DNA from 3 places in the Paenibacillus sp. IHBB 10380 genome. Region 3 is predicted to be linked to each of the others. Evidence: riboswitches for the same ligand, from Rfam matches in the RefSeq annotation. Region 3 holds a riboswitch; each other region holds the start of a gene.

Evidence for each region. Region 3 has a riboswitch for cobalamin ahead of metE (5-methyltetrahydropteroyltriglutamate--homocysteine S-methyltransferase). Riboswitches for the same ligand answer to the same signal wherever they lie in the genome.
Region 1: linked by a shared signal. The riboswitch ahead of UB51_RS16090 (ABC transporter substrate-binding protein) and the one ahead of metE (5-methyltetrahydropteroyltriglutamate--homocysteine S-methyltransferase) in region 3 are both predicted to bind cobalamin.
Region 2: linked by a shared signal. The riboswitch ahead of UB51_RS11275 (1-propanol dehydrogenase PduQ) and the one ahead of metE (5-methyltetrahydropteroyltriglutamate--homocysteine S-methyltransferase) in region 3 are both predicted to bind cobalamin.

What each region holds. Positions count from the first base shown of each region.
Region 1 is NZ_CP010976.1:3,597,781-3,602,985, reverse strand. Features, by position in the region: gene UB51_RS16105 (adenosylcobinamide amidohydrolase) at 1-664, shown strand, start outside; gene cbiB (adenosylcobinamide-phosphate synthase CbiB) at 670-1,638, shown strand; gene UB51_RS16095 (histidine phosphatase family protein) at 1,629-2,246, shown strand; cobalamin riboswitch at 2,394-2,604, shown strand; gene UB51_RS16090 (ABC transporter substrate-binding protein) at 2,790-3,791, shown strand; gene UB51_RS16085 (FecCD family ABC transporter permease) at 3,791-4,834, shown strand; gene UB51_RS16080 (alkaline phosphatase) at 5,012-5,205, shown strand, end outside.
Region 2 is NZ_CP010976.1:2,606,799-2,612,003, reverse strand. Features, by position in the region: gene UB51_RS11285 (DUF3626 domain-containing protein) at 1-1,008, shown strand, start outside; adenosylcobalamin (AdoCbl) riboswitch at 2,111-2,263, shown strand; gene UB51_RS11275 (1-propanol dehydrogenase PduQ) at 2,614-3,759, shown strand; gene UB51_RS11270 (BMC domain-containing protein) at 3,931-4,284, shown strand; gene UB51_RS11265 (EutP/PduV family microcompartment system protein) at 4,296-4,727, shown strand; gene UB51_RS11260 (ANTAR domain-containing response regulator) at 4,799-5,205, shown strand, end outside.
Region 3 is NZ_CP010976.1:5,440,171-5,445,375, reverse strand. Features, by position in the region: gene UB51_RS24670 (vWA domain-containing protein) at 1-22, shown strand, start outside; gene UB51_RS24665 (serine/threonine protein kinase) at 19-1,002, opposite strand; gene metE (5-methyltetrahydropteroyltriglutamate--homocysteine S-methyltransferase) at 1,315-3,600, opposite strand; cobalamin riboswitch at 3,751-3,944, opposite strand; gene UB51_RS24655 (MFS transporter) at 4,145-5,205, shown strand, end outside.

The sequences.
Region 1 (5,205 bases), 1.8 Mb from region 3:
ACTCACTTTGACTAGAGAAGATCAACATCTATTACTGCATTCGCCAATTCATTTAGATAGTCTTAGTAGTGCAGTTCACGGTGGAGGTAAGGGGTATATTAACCGCATTACTAATATTTACGTGGATCGATTCTATGAATGCGATAATCCAGAGCGAGATATTGCGAATTGGCTCGGAGAGTGGAAATACCCTCTTGAATCGACAGCAGGATTGCTAACGGCTGTTAAGTTAGAACATGCTGCAGTGTTGGAAGAGAAAGGGGAGGCTGCTTCTCTCTTTTGTTGCACGACAGCGGGAGTATCGAATGGCGCACGCGCTGGATCAGAGCGGACTACTTTTGCTGCTTACAGACCGGGAACGATCAATATCATGTTAATGATTGATGGTCAATTAACGCAAGCCGCGATGGTAAATGCAGTCATGACAGCGGTAGAAGCCAAGGCGGCGGCGCTTGCTGATCTTGATATACGCGATGTTGAAAATGATCTAGTTGCGACGGGAACGACTACGGATGCGATTGTGCTTGGAGTTAGTCAGAACAAGTCATATGAAGCCACTCATGCATATGCTGGAACGGCGACTGATCTAGGGGCGGCTATTGGACGTATTGTCTACGGGACCGTGAAGGAGAGCCTTCTAGCAGCAAGGGCAAGTCTTCGATAATGGCTATGAATGCCATATGGATTGTGCTAATTGCGTATGTTATAGATCTATGGATAGGTGACCCGCGCTGGCTACCCCATCCTGTTATTTTTATGGGTAAAGCAATAAAACGTATAGAAAAGTGGATACGGAGGTTCTTTAGCCGTCCTACAGCACTAAAAAAGGCAGGCATACTTTTACCGATTGTTGTGGTAGGGGGTTCTTTTGCCCTGACTTGGGGACTTTTGAAAGGGTTGTATATGATCCATCCGTGGGCTGCATGGATAGCAGAATCGATACTTATAGCTACAACCATTGCCATTAAAGGATTAAAAGATGCGGGTATGGAAGTATTCGGTCACCTCAGTCGTGGTGACTTACCTGCTGCTAGACAGGCACTTAGCATGATTGTTGGTCGTGACACGGAACATCTGGAGGAGCCAGAAGTTGTGCGTGGAACGGTGGAGACAGTAGCTGAGAATATCGTAGATGCCATTGTATCTCCTTTATTCTATGCTCTGATTGGTGGAGCTCCCCTTGCTATGGCATATCGAGCAGTGAATACGTTGGATTCAATGGTAGGTTACAAGAATGATAAGTACATGAATTTAGGCTGGGCTTCGGCTAGATTCGATGATATAGCCAACTATATCCCAGCAAGAATAACAGCTATATTACTGATCTTTAGCGCTAGAATAATGCGACTAGATGATAAGAGAGCGTATAGAACTGTAAAGCATGATGCTAGACTCCATCCTAGTCCTAATAGTGGCTATCCAGAATCAGCAGTTGCTGGAGCCTTAGGTATACGAATGGGTGGCGAGAATAGTTACCAAGGGATCGTGTCTTTCAGAGCTTATATGGGAGAAGCTACTCGGGTTATGAATGCTAGTGATATTAAAGCTACAATTAGACTCATGATCCTGACATCTTTGACATTTATAGTTGTAGGTCTACTTCTTATCTGGGTTGTAGGAGGGACATTATGGCAGTGACGTTGGAGCTATTATTGATGCGCCATGGAAAAACACACTGGAATGTGGATAAACGGTACTTAGGGCACAGCGATATAAGTATTACAAGGGAAGCGCGTGCGGAGCTGATCCCCCTGCGAAGACAGCTCATCGGTAGAACGTTTAGTAAAGTAGCCTGTAGTGATCTTAAACGTTGCCAAGAGAGTCTAGCCTTCGTAGCTCCTGAGCTTCTAGACGTTGCCATTTATGATAATCGTTTGAGAGAGATGGACTTTGGAGATTGGGAAGGAAAGACATATGAAGAGTTAAACGGACTCCCTCTGTATTGTGAATGGCTGGATCACCCACAGGCGGTTTTTCCACCAAATGGGGAGGCTTGGGATCTTTTTCAGGCAAGAATCAGGGACTTTCTGAATAGCTTAATCCCATTGACGTTTGAGGATAGGCGAGATCGTACGATCCCATCGGTGTTCGTTGTTACGCATGGTGGGGTGATTAGGCAGCTGATAACGATGAGTGTTCCTCAGCTATCCTTTTGGGATATGTCTGTGGAACCAGGTAGCTTAGTTAGGTTGCTACTTACTTTAGATGATGGATGCTGGACAGGTACTTTGCATAGTGAATATTGAGCTATCCATATTTGTATAGAATGTGAATTATCATATATTTTTGCTCGAGTAGATTGAACCAACAAGGTGAAACAACAAAAACTTGGTTGTAACAGCTATGCTTTTCACCTATAATCAACAGAGATGTGTAGCTTAAACAATAAATTTAATATTGTTGATTCTTAAGGTCCCGAGAGTAAGTTCTCTAACTTGCTGTTCAATCGGGTTAAAAGGGAAGCTGGTGTAAATCCAGTACGGTCCCGCCACTGTGTAACAGGGAATATCCTTATATGTCACTGTTCTGCCCTAAGGTAGAATGGGAAGGCTAGGATATGATTTACCTGTAAGTCAGGAGACCTGCCTTATGAGAAGAATGACGGTCCTTCGTGGAAAGGGTTACGTGTGCAAATAAGTACTTACGGGTGAAAGCTCCAGCTAGAGTACTCTCGACATTTATGAGCAACATAAAGTCTTGTAGACGTAATCCCTGATTCTGTGAACAATGGATCAGGTTTTTTTTGTTGTTATAAGCCAGTCAAGATAGAAAGGGAGATCAGAAATCTTATGAACAAATTAATGAAGTTGTGGACCTCAGGTCTACTTGCACTCGTACTAGCGTTATCACTTGCTGGATGTGGTGCAGACAACAAACAAGCACAGAATGCACCAGCAGTAGAGCAACCTGTAACGACTACGGAACAGCCAGAGGCAACAGAGGAATTGAAAACGGTATATCCATTAACCGTAAAGGATTCAACAGGAGAGTCTTTCACTTTCGCTGAGGCTCCTAAACGTATTGTATCCGTGTCTCCTGCAGAGACGGAGGCGCTATTCGCTATTGGTCTTGATAACGAAATTGTAGGCGTGTCTGATTATGATGATTATCCGGAGGCTGTGGTGTCCAAGCCTAAGATGGGTGGTGTTATGAAGCCGAATGAGGAAGCTATTATTGCATCTGAAGCGGATATCGTATTTACAGGTATTTCAATGAGCGAAGAAGCGGTAAAGAAGCTACGTGATCTTGGAATTCGAATCTTTAAGACAGACCCCAAGACAGTAGATGATATCTTAAGTAATATTGAATTATATGGCCAGATTACGGATCATCAAGCACAAGCTAAAGTGGTGACGGATCACATGAAACAAGAACGTGATGAAGTGATTGAAGCTGTTAAATCTGTTACACCCGAGCAAAAGAAGAAGGTATATGTAGAATTTTCCCCTGGTTGGACCGTAGGTAAGGGAGAATTTATGGATGAGTTGATCACTCTTGCGGGTGGGATTAACGTAGCTTCCGATACAGTAGGTTGGAATAAGATTAGTGAAGAGAAGATTATACAGGATAATCCTGATGTCATTCTGTATTCCAAGAATGTCATTGATGATGTGACTAAAAAGGGTCTGGATGACATGATTAAAGGCCGCAGTGGTTGGGATCAAATAGCGGCTGTGAAGAATGAAGCTATATTCGGATTGGATGATAACTTGCTGAGCCGTCCAGGGCCTAGAGCTACGGCAGGGCTTAAAGAAGTAGCAAAAGCTATCTATCCGGACTTGTTTAAATAATGAGCAAGAAGCTAGCGGGTTATAGCGGAGTAGGGATCATACTGCTAGTGCTAACTTTACTGATCTGTCTCGGAATTGGTTCAGTAAAGCTACCGATTAAAGATATCGTTATGATTTTAGTGCATCAGCTACCATGGATTGGAGATGCTGTGACACCTACTTGGAGCCCCTCTTTTGAACAAATATTGATCAAAGTGCGACTTCCTCGGATTATCCTAGGCATGTTAGTGGGAGCGGCACTGGCTGTAGCGGGTTCTGGATTTCAGGGTGTTCTTAGGAATCCATTAGCCGATCCGTATACCCTTGGGGTATCCTCAGGTGCGGCTGTTGGGGCGTCTGTTCTTATCTTTTTCGGTCTCCAATATTCTCTATTTGGTATATGGACGTTGCCTCTTGTGGCTTTTGTCGCAGGAGTAATTACGTTGTGGGGTGTATTGGCTCTAGCAAGAGAAGGTGGGAAGATCCCTACGAATCGTCTGATTCTGTCAGGTGTGGTGATGCAATCTTTTCTGGGAGCGATTGTATCCTTTCTGTCAGCGATGTCGAACAAAACCATTAACGAAATTTTATTCTGGACGATGGGAAGTCTTAGCTTGCGAGGGTGGTCGTATACGGCCATCCTTTTCCCATACTTATTAATCGGATTAATATTCATATGGAGTCGAGCTAGGTCACTTAATTTGTTATCACTCGGAGAGCGTCAAGCAGCTCATTTAGGACTTCATGTGGAAGGGCTCAAAATGGGTGTCTTGTTAGTGTCTACCCTACTAACAGCAGCTGCCGTGTCGGTCTCTGGCATTATCGGATTTGTCGGCCTAGTTATTCCTCATATGATTCGGCTGATTGTGGGCCCAGATTATAGGCTAATTGTTCCCTTGTCTGCGATCGGTGGGGGAATATTCATGGTGTTGGCGGATACGGTTGCCCGTTCCTTACTTGCACCGACTGAAATTCCACTGGGTGTAGTTACTGCTTTTGTGGGGGCGCCTTTCTTTGCTTATTTGTTATATCGTAATAAAATTAACGCACGAATGGATAAATAAAAGTCGAGCACAATTCTTTTTCTATCATGATTTAAAAGCAAGATTTGTAGAAAAATTGTATTTTGTACCGTATAAGTACAGTAAATTCTTATCATCCTACGCTACACTCTATCTGTGATGGTCTAATATGGTGAACAGACTAATTCACACAATAATTAGGGTAGAGGGGGCATGGATATGAAAGGAAGAAAGTTATTCTGCGGTATCTCTAGTTTTATGCTTTTATGTAGCGTTTTTGCTGGCGGCAGTGTTTCTTATGGTAGTAATGCGAGTGCCGGGGATCATGCTGTGAAGAATGTTATTCTATTTGTTACGGACGGAATGAGTCTGAACGGTGTTAATTTGGCTAGGTGGTATCAAGGAGGGGAACC
Region 2 (5,205 bases), 2.8 Mb from region 3:
GAAATCCTTCAAATTTCTAATATCGCGTATAAAACATTTGAAGACGCCGTCGTTAAGTTAAAGGCGCACGCAAAGATTGCCCTACATTTTCATCCAGATAGACCAGATCCGACGAATATGAAAAGCGTTGCTGAAGCACTGCTTGAGCAGGGAATTTATAAAAGTCAGTTTGAGACATTATTATCTAATGGCAGCGTATCGGCTTACCCTGGCGGTGAACGAGACCTTTGGGAGAAGAAGATTTTTGGAGGAGCATATCACCTAAAGGACTCAACCAATAGCCAACGACCCAAGTATGGCGCACTAGATTTGATGTTACATCCAGATGGACCAGCTCCACGCTTTGGATCATGCTATTTCATTCTATCCCCGGAGGTCTCATATCGTAGCACATACACTTATTTGGATTCGCATCAAGATCCGAAGGAAAAGGGTACTTATGAGGAGTTCAATATCATTTTGGCGGCCCTCATGAAGGAGGCATTCTTTAGAAATTTCGCTATCGGTGAAAAAAATATGACGCTACGAAAATTAATCGATCATGTCCTGGTTAATCTAGAGAGACCATTCTCGGATCCTACAAACAAAGATCCAAACCGCAATCTTAACCACTATATTGAAGCTCAGGTTCATGGTGATATTTCTCTTAAAGAAGACGTCAAAGTGCTTGTTGCAGATCCTTCATTCAAGGACACTCATATAGGCAGGACCTTAGAGAAAATATGTCTAAAGTATTCAATAGATCTCTATTGGCACATGGGCTTTGCGCTTTGGGTAGACGAGGTTCCTGCGGATTTTAGAGGTCCATCGATGCCTTCCTTGGCCAAACGCATTGCAAGAAATGATTTTATCGATGTGAGCATGATTGGATCTGCTGCAATGGACTTGAAACGCGATCCAATTTCTTGGAGTGATCGTGGATGCTATAAGGAAGTACTTCAGGAATTAAAACTATTGTGGCATGTTTTAGTGAAATATGGAAAGCCACTTCGAAATTTTAAACTATAAGACTTTCTTTTCTCAATGAGATTGGATTTACATAGTAGTAAGTGCTTTAAACATACTCCCATTAATAATAATTTTAATAGTTTGGTAAATATTGAAAAACTTCCCTATAGTTCTTAATATAGTAACAATACTAATCGACAGTAGACAACACTATATTCACGCATCTAAAGCTCCTGGTCTGCCGGGGAATTTCGGAGAAGATGAATCAGCAGACAACCGCATCCACTAAGATAAGCTATCTAAGATGGTGGGGATTCGTGAATAAAAAGGTTAGCTAAGACAACTGCATTATGTTCTTTAATTAAATCGAGGAGGAGATATGAAAACAAAATTAAGTTTATTTATTAATCTAGCAGTGATCTTACTGCTATTTACTTTTGGGAACTCAATGACGACAACGCCTGGAAGTAGTTCTGGTAATGGAAATCCTGCAATTTTATTGTTTGTTCCATTGATCATTTTATTTGTAATACTGGTATTTCAGTGGGTCTATATGTTTAAGGACAAGAAGATACTTTTTAAAACAATAGTTATCATATTTTTAGTGATCGTGAGTCATTACATTGTAGGGGTATACTATCAATTAACTAGCTATCAGAAATACCGAATTTTTTTGGCTCAAGTATACGAAGAGAAATTTGGTTATATAGATTGGCAATACATTAATTCAATTACAACGGGACTGTCAATTCATATAAATAATCAATACTTCAATTTTAATACATATTTATTGATTGTAAGTCTATCACTATTTATATGGCTGCTGTACCAAGTGGTGAAACAGAGATTATTCATCCGAAAAGGATAGACGATCAAGGAAGTGGCTGACAAAGTTATTGCTGCCAATGGCGAAGATGAGGGTAGCTCCTTTCTTGTAGCATAAACTGTTGCCCTTCATAATAAGCCATAACTGAGCTTCTCGCGTATGCCCTATATAGATAGATCTCCTTCGAAATCGGTCTATTTTGTTATCTTCGAAACTAGCATAACTGCTGGCGTACACTAGCTAATTTAAGGGGGGACACGAACGTTACAAAATTTATATATTGCCATCCCATTTCTATATGCTATAATGATTTCGAATGGTACCCATTCACGTCATACCACAATACAAAAGTTTCAGGTAATGGAAGTTTGGTGCAAATCCAACGCGGTCCCGCCACTGTGATAGACTGGATGTTCAGTCTTAAGTCAGGTCATTTTCCTGGAAACTTTGAAAAACCAACCATTTCGAGGCGAAAGTGGCTGGTTTACAAGTCTAGTGTGACGATTTTCGCCTTCTAGGCTTTTTTTGTATGGATAAAGGTGGTACCGACGCTGATGTCGGGAGGGCCTGGCGATGGTGCCAAACAAGTACAAGGATGTACATTAGGTAACGGGTAGGTTCTTCAATGTCGAAGAATATGATACACAACGATGTGTATCTTTTTTATACAAAATGCGGTTGACGATTATCAGGATTAAGGTGTACAGTGGTGGTAGACAACTGTATGATTACTAGTTACACAATGGCGTGTACATATAACGAGCAAAGAGGCTTTTAAAGGAATTCGTTCTTTTAAAGGTCTCTTTTTTTGTTGCCAACTATTTCTTGGAGGTGCCCACATGGACAAAATTTCTTTTAAAACCGACATTTATATGGGACAAGGAGCGCTGAATCGCTTAGCAGAATGGCGGAACAAGCGGATCTTCATCGTCACGGATCCGTTCATGGTGAAATCGGGGATGATCAACCTGTTATTCGAAAGGCTGCATGAAAGCAATGAACAGTACATTTTCAGTAACATTGTACCCGATCCTCCAGTAGAAGTCGTGACAGAGGGGGTGGAGGCGCTTGGGACGTTTCGGGCCGACCTGATCATTGCTATTGGCGGAGGCTCCGCGATCGATGCGGCCAAGGCGATGAAAATTTTCGCTAAAAAAATCTTGGATCAGCGCGATATTCCGTTCGTGGCGATTCCGACAACCAGCGGAACCGGCTCGGAAGTGACGTCTTTTTCCGTCATCAGCGACAAGAAGAAAAACATCAAATACCCGCTTGTATCCGATGACATGCTTCCGGAGGAAGCGATTCTAGACCCTGAACTGGTCAAGAGCGTCCCGGATTTCATTACCGCCGATACGGGAATGGACGTGTTAACCCACGCGCTTGAAGCGTATGTGTCGACCAAAGCGAACGATATCTCCGACGCCTTGGCGGAGAAGGCGATCAAATTGGTGTTCGCTTATTTGCCAAGAGCCTACAAGGATGGGGGCGACCTTGAAGCGCGTGAAAAAATGCATAGTGCTTCGTGCATGGCAGGAATGGCGTTCAACATCACTTCGCTCGGACTTAACCATGGCATTGCGCATGTGGCTGGAGCCAAATTCAAGATTGCCCACGGGCGCATGAACTCGCTGCTATTGCCACATGTGATAGAATTCAATGCGGACTACAAGCCGGGATACGGTAAAGAGGCAAGTAATGCGACGGCTGCAAGATATGCCGAAATTGCCAAGAACCTGGGGCTACCGACTTCCAATGCGCGCAGCGGCGTGCGAAGTCTAGTACAGGTAATCAAGCAGCTTCAGAAACAATTACACATGCCGCAAACGCTTCGGGACTGTGGTGTAGATCAGAACACTTTAGAAGAGATGAGAGAGGCAATTGCCGAGGGTGCTCTGCATGATGGTTGTACGGCTACCAATCCGCGTGTTCCGACAGAAGCGGATGTCATCGAAATATTGAACAAAATGTTTCAATTAGGCTAACCGTATTGACAACGCTTGCATCTATAAATATAATGAAAACAACACAACGACGTGTTAATTAATAGTTAAAGCGAAGAGGCTTCTTAAAAATTCCACGTGAAATTTTAAGGGGCCTTTATATATTTTTTTTAGCTATTTTACGTGTTTCTTTCAAAGAGATGGGATGATGGTATGGACCAACAAAACGAAAAACAACGCGTCATTCAAGAGTATGTACCTGGGAAACAGGTAACGCTAGCTCATATTATTGCGAACCCCAACCAGGATATTTACAAGAAGCTGGGACTGGGATCCGATGCAAAAGATGCCATTGGCATTATGACCATAACGCCAAGCGAAGCCTCCATTATTGGGGCAGATATCGCGACTAAGGCGGCCGGCGTACAGATCGGCTTTGTCGATCGCTTCAGCGGCTCCCTCGTTGTTACGGGGGATGTATCATCCGTGGAAGCCGCCATTAGTGAAGTGCTGCTTGGCTTGCAGAACATTCTCGGATTTTCAGCTGCGAAGATTACGAGAACATAGGGGAAGATGCTATGAAAAAAATAATATTTGCCGGAAGCACTGGCTCGGGCAAGACTACGCTGTGCCAAAGGCTGCACGGTCAGGAGATTGCCTACAAGAAGACGCAAGCCATCGAGACTTTTGATCAAGCCATTGATACACCTGGCGAATGCATCGAGAACCGTTATTTATACAAGATGCTGATGGTCACTAGCGTTGAAGCAGATGTCATCGGGCTTGTGCAAGATTGCACAAAGGAAGAGAGTTATTTTCCGCCGGCTTTTGCGACGATGTTCGCCAAACCGGTTATCGGAATAATAACCAAGGTTGAGCTGGCCCAAGTGGATGAGGACATCGCGCAAGCGAGAGAATATCTGCAAGCAGCTGGCGTAGAACGCATTTTTGAGGTTTCCTCCATGGAAAATGTGGGACTGGCAGAGCTACAGGGATATTTGGAAGGATAGACGAACACGCCATTTGGTTGAGTTTTCACAAGATACAAGCAAATATCGGCAGACAATGAGGTGCATGACACATGAATGGAAAAATTGTAGTAGTCGACGACGAACCTATTACAAGAATGGATATTCGTGAGATGCTTGAAGAAGCGGACTACAAAGTAGTAGGGGAAGCTTCTGATGGTTTTGAGGCCATCGAGTTATGTAAGAAGCATCTGCCCGACCTGGTTATTATGGATATTCAAATGCCTATTTTGGATGGGCTAAAGGCGGGCAAACGAATCATTTCAGAGCAACTGGCCGGCGGAGTTATTCTCTTAACCGCCTTCAGTGACAAACAGACAATTGAAAAAGCATCCTCTATCGGTGCGATTGGTTATCTGGTGAAACCGCTCGACGAAAAATCGTTGATACCTATGATGGAAGTGACGATTGCCAAAGGCAAGGAAATACGCAAGTTGGAACAAGATTTATCGAAGCTATC
Region 3 (5,205 bases):
CAATACCAACCACTCAGCCTAGTCTGAGTGGTGGAATTCTCGCTCTGTTGGAAGGGAGTGTGGTACAGCTGTGGGTTTACGACCCGTTAGCCGAACCACACTCTTTTTTTGTAATATATATTCTGCTCGTAGTGCCGCTCTAAACCATCGAAGGGAGCCACACCTCTTATCGGTGGAAAGAGAAAGCCCCCAATGAATGACACGCGATAAGAAAGGCGAAATGTCTTTATTTAAGAAGCGAACCGACTCCAACTTATCTTCAAATAACCGTGTCGGCACAGCTGTAGGCGCTGCTCCGATACAGCAAAAGTATAGTGTTGCCGCTAAGCTATAAATATCCGCCGCAGGGGTCTGTAACGACTTATTTGAGTACAATTCTAAGGGTGAATATCCAGCCGTAGTAAAGATGGGGCGATCGGCATCAGATTCTGTATAACGAATGACAGACCCGAAATCAATCAACTTGCTCCGTCCATCCTCCCCAATGATAATATTGGCAGGTTTTATATCTCGGTGTACGAATCCTTGTTGATGAATATGTTCCATCGCCCCGATCAGCGGAAGCATGGAAGTTCGTAGAAAGTTAGCATTCATGCTCTGCTCATTCTTTCTCACGACTCGGTCCAACGTTATACCTCGGCAATACTCCATCACTAGATACGCTGTCCCGTTCCCTTCGAAGTAGTCCTCATAACGGACGATTGCTGGGTGCTGTAGATCACGTAATGCCCAAGCTTCCCGCTGAAATGCCTCCATTAGCTTCACAAATTGTGGCGAGACCGAAGCTTGCAAGTATTGAAGTGTCTTACCGTCGGAAGAACGACGAGCCAAGGCACTCGGAAAGAACTCTTTGATCACGCTCATGATTCCTGTATCTACATGACGTACGATATACACAACAGACAGCTCACTACGGGATAATATTCTACGAATTTGATATATTTCTTCATCTCCAAGCATCGTGTTTCGAGCTAAAACGCCATTCATCGATTTTTTTCTCACGGTAACCTCTCAGTTAAACCCTTTTATGATGGATATGGATCGCCCATTTCCCGGGTTTGATAGAATTGTGTCGAACTACTATATTCACACTTATAGTAACAGACAGCATAATTATTTCCAAGCTTGGAATTCTCAAACGATGCTCGTTGTCGTTCTCCATCACATTCCAAAGATGGTTCACATCATGATGTCATTTTGTTATGTCATTTCAAAAAGACCAAATCCCCCTGTTATATCAGGGAAATCTGGCCTTCTTATTATGGCTCAACACCATCATCAGTGCTTATAGTGCGTAACCTTTTTATAAAAATTTTAATTCGTTACTTTTCTTGCTTCTCTAGCGATTTGAGTCGCTTGCACCATGTGTTCCAAAGATGCTACCGTCTCTTCCATTCCACGTGTCTTCAACCCACAGTCCGGATTAATCCAGAATAATGCTGGGTCTAATACCTGTAAAGCTCTATCGATCATAGATACCATTTCCTCCACAGCTGGAATTCTTGGACTATGAATATCATATACCCCTAATCCAATACCCAACTCATACGTGGATTCTTCAAAAGTATGAATAAGTTCACCATGGCTACGTGATGTTTCGATGGAGATAACGTCAGCATCTAGTGCCCGTATCGCATCAATCATCTCGTGGAATTCACAATAACACATATGTGTATGAATTTGGGTTGTGTCTTTTACGGTTGATGTAGATAGACGGAAAGCAAGAATGGAATCTTCCAGATAGCTATCCCACTTCTCTTTCTTCAATGGTAGTCCTTCTCGAAGTGCAGGTTCATCGACTTGAATCATCTCAATTCCAGCCTTCTCTAAGGCCTCAACTTCCTCCCTTAATGCCAGTGCAATCTGGAAGGCCACTTCATTACGAGGAAGATCATCACGTACAAAGGACCAGTTCAATATCGTCAATGGACCTGTCAACATCCCTTTTACGGGTTTGTCCGTTAAAGACTGGGCATAGACACTTTCTTTCACGGTCATCGGAGCAATGAACTCCACATCTCCGTAAATAACCGGAGGTTTCACGCAGCGTGAACCATAGGATTGTACCCAACCATTCAACGTAAAGGCAAATCCATTCAATTTCTCGCCGAAGAATTCAACCATATCCGTTCGTTCGAATTCACCATGAACGAGTACGTCTATGCCAATCTCTTCTTGAATTTTAATCCATATTTGAATCTGATCTTGAATGAACTTCTCATATTGCTCGTTACTCCATTCTCCTTTTCGGAAGCTTTGGCGAGCCTTTCTGACCTCTGGTGACTGTGGGAAACTCCCGATTGTCGTTGTCGGCAGGAATGGAAGCTGCCATTTCTCTTGCTGACTAACTTGGCGTTTATTGAAGGCACTCTTTCTTGTCGACGGCTGTGAATCCCTATTCGCAGCAGCTTGTCGAACTTCAACACGATTTCTTGACTGAGACGCATTAAGCGCTTCGACTGCGTTTCTACTATTACTTAGCTTCGCATCTGTACCCTCTTGACCGCTAGCAGCTTGGACAAGAAGAACAATCTCATCTAACTTCTCATCCGCATAAGCTAAAGCCTCTTTTAACACAGGATCTATTGCCGTCTCTGGTTTAGTGCTAACCGGAACATGCAGTAGACTGCAAGAAGGCTGTACCACAATCCGATCATAAGATACGAATTCAGATAGCTCTTTCAACAATTGGAGTGGAGATTCAAGACTTGAACGCCAAATGTTACGTCCGTCAATCAGACCTGCACCAAGTGTTTTTCCTTCTGGGAATCCGAACTTTTTAATCGATTGCAAATTCTGTTCTAGTCCATGAACAAGGTCAAGTCCGAACCCCTGAACTGGAAGCGAGATCACTTCTTCATAATGATCAACTGCTTCAAAATACGTCTGTAGCATGATGTTAAGCTTAGGTGCAGCCGCATGCAACACTGTATAAATATGCTGAACTCTCTCTCTATCTTGTTTCGTTAAAGAAGTCACTAGAATAGGCTCATCGATCTGAATCCACTGCACACCCTCTTGCTCCAGCTCTTGTAGAATCTGGCTATATAGGGGTAGGAACTGCTCAATTAATGCATCCAGTTGATCTGCTGCATATCCTTTAGCAAGCTTCAAGAACGTATACAGACCCACCAATACGGGCTTACCTTCAATACCTAACTTTTCCTTAGCTTCACGATAGGCATGTAGCGGCTGATTCTTAGTCAGAGCTGGAGTAGCTCCATTCAATTCTGGCACAATGTAATGATAGTTCGTATTGAACCATTTCGTCATTTCACATGCCGTCCCATTCTTGTCACCTCTCGCCATCGCGTAATAAGTGGAGACTGGAACAACCCCACCCTCATAATCAAAGCGATCTGGAACAAGACCGAACATAGCAGACGTATCCAGGATGTGATCATAGAATGTGAAATCATTCAAGGGAATGAGATCGATCCCCTTGCTTTGTTGGAGCTTTAAATGGTCTAATCGGATAGATTCTAATTGATGAATCAGATCCTCTTCATTAATCTTACCCGCCCAGAAAGATTCAAGCGTTTTTTTCCATTCGCGGTTCGCGCCAATACGTGGGTACCCTAGATTACTACTCTTTACCATGTCGTTAATGTGCCTCCTCTTATTTCAAATCTCTTTATATGTTCATAGCAAAAAGACATCTTTACCCAACACAAAGAGGATAAAGATGCCTTTTGAATATGCCTGATTTGGCGGCCATCTCTAACACCTTCCTATCTCCCGTAGGTAAACGCAGTGCTGTCAAAATAGGCAGGTCTCCTGGCTCCAGAATCGTAATCCATCTGCTTACCTTCCCGATTATACAATCAGTGGCTATATAGCAGTGACTCCTCTGTTACAGTGGCGGGACCGCGTCGGTATTACACCGAACTTCCCTTTTAAGCTTCAATTCGTTCAACTGAAGCACCTAATTCCACATTATTCAATTTCACAAGCATTCATTACGATGAATATTATACATGCAATTGTATTTTTATTCAACGGTAATGATTATATTTATGATCATACCCCGACATTCAATTACTGTCAACTCAATAGGGATACTTGGATTAAAAAATCATTCCCTTGTCACTACTATAACTGCTAGAATAGTAAGATTAGTTCGTAGAGAGTTAGGGGGAATATCGTGAATTTCATACAACGAATGATGAGAGAATGGAACAGTTTATCTCGTAATATCAAATTATTTTTTCTAGCCAATATCTTATTTCAGATCGGAGGCGGTATGTTCTCCGTATTATATAATCTGTTTATCCAAGGTCTTGGTTATGCGGATGCCATGAATGGAAGGATCATTAGTATTCAGTCCTTAGCTACGGCGCTCATGTTCATTCCTGTCGGACTACTTGGTGACCGAACAAGTCGTAAGCGTCTATTAATTATTGGAGCTCTATTCACCGGTCTTGCTTTCATTGGGCGCTCTTTCCTAGTGACCGAGTTCAATCTACTGTCCTTTGCCGTCTTGACTGGACTATTCACTTCGATATTCCAAGTACTCGCTATACCCTTTCTAGCCGAGAGTGTCCCTGTTTCACAGCGCCTACGGGTTTTTAGCTATTATTCATCCCTTGTGTTAGCTTCACAGGTCATTGGAAGCATGGGTGGTGGGATTCTAGCAGATATGCTTCAAGGTCTTGGGGTGAATCGGGTTTCAAGTTTGCAGATCGTACTAACTACCGGAGGGATCGCTACGTTTGCTGCGTTTATTCCGCTATTACTCATCATTGAGCCATCTAAAGCAGTTAAATCTATCCACGCTACACCCACAGTTGTTCCTCAGACTGTGCCCGTCCGCAATCGCACATTGAAATCTGAATACAAAATCATAGGTCAATTCGCCTTAGTACAGCTCATCATTGGAATTGGTTCTGGACTCGTCATTCCCTATTTGAATCTGTATTTCACCAATCGTTTCGCCGTCTCGCTTAGCACCGTGGGTCTACTCATCTCATTAGGACAAATTATGACGATTGTATCTATGCTTATCGGCCCCTCACTTGCAGGACGGATCGGATCTGTAAAAGCCATCATATGCTTCCAGATGCTCTCTCTACCCTTCCTACTATTAACCGGTTTTACTAATATACTGGCTATCGCAGCCATTAGCTTTTTATTCAGACAAGCCTTGATGAACGCTGCGAATCCAATTCTATCCACCGTCTTAATCGACCGTGTATCTGATTCTAA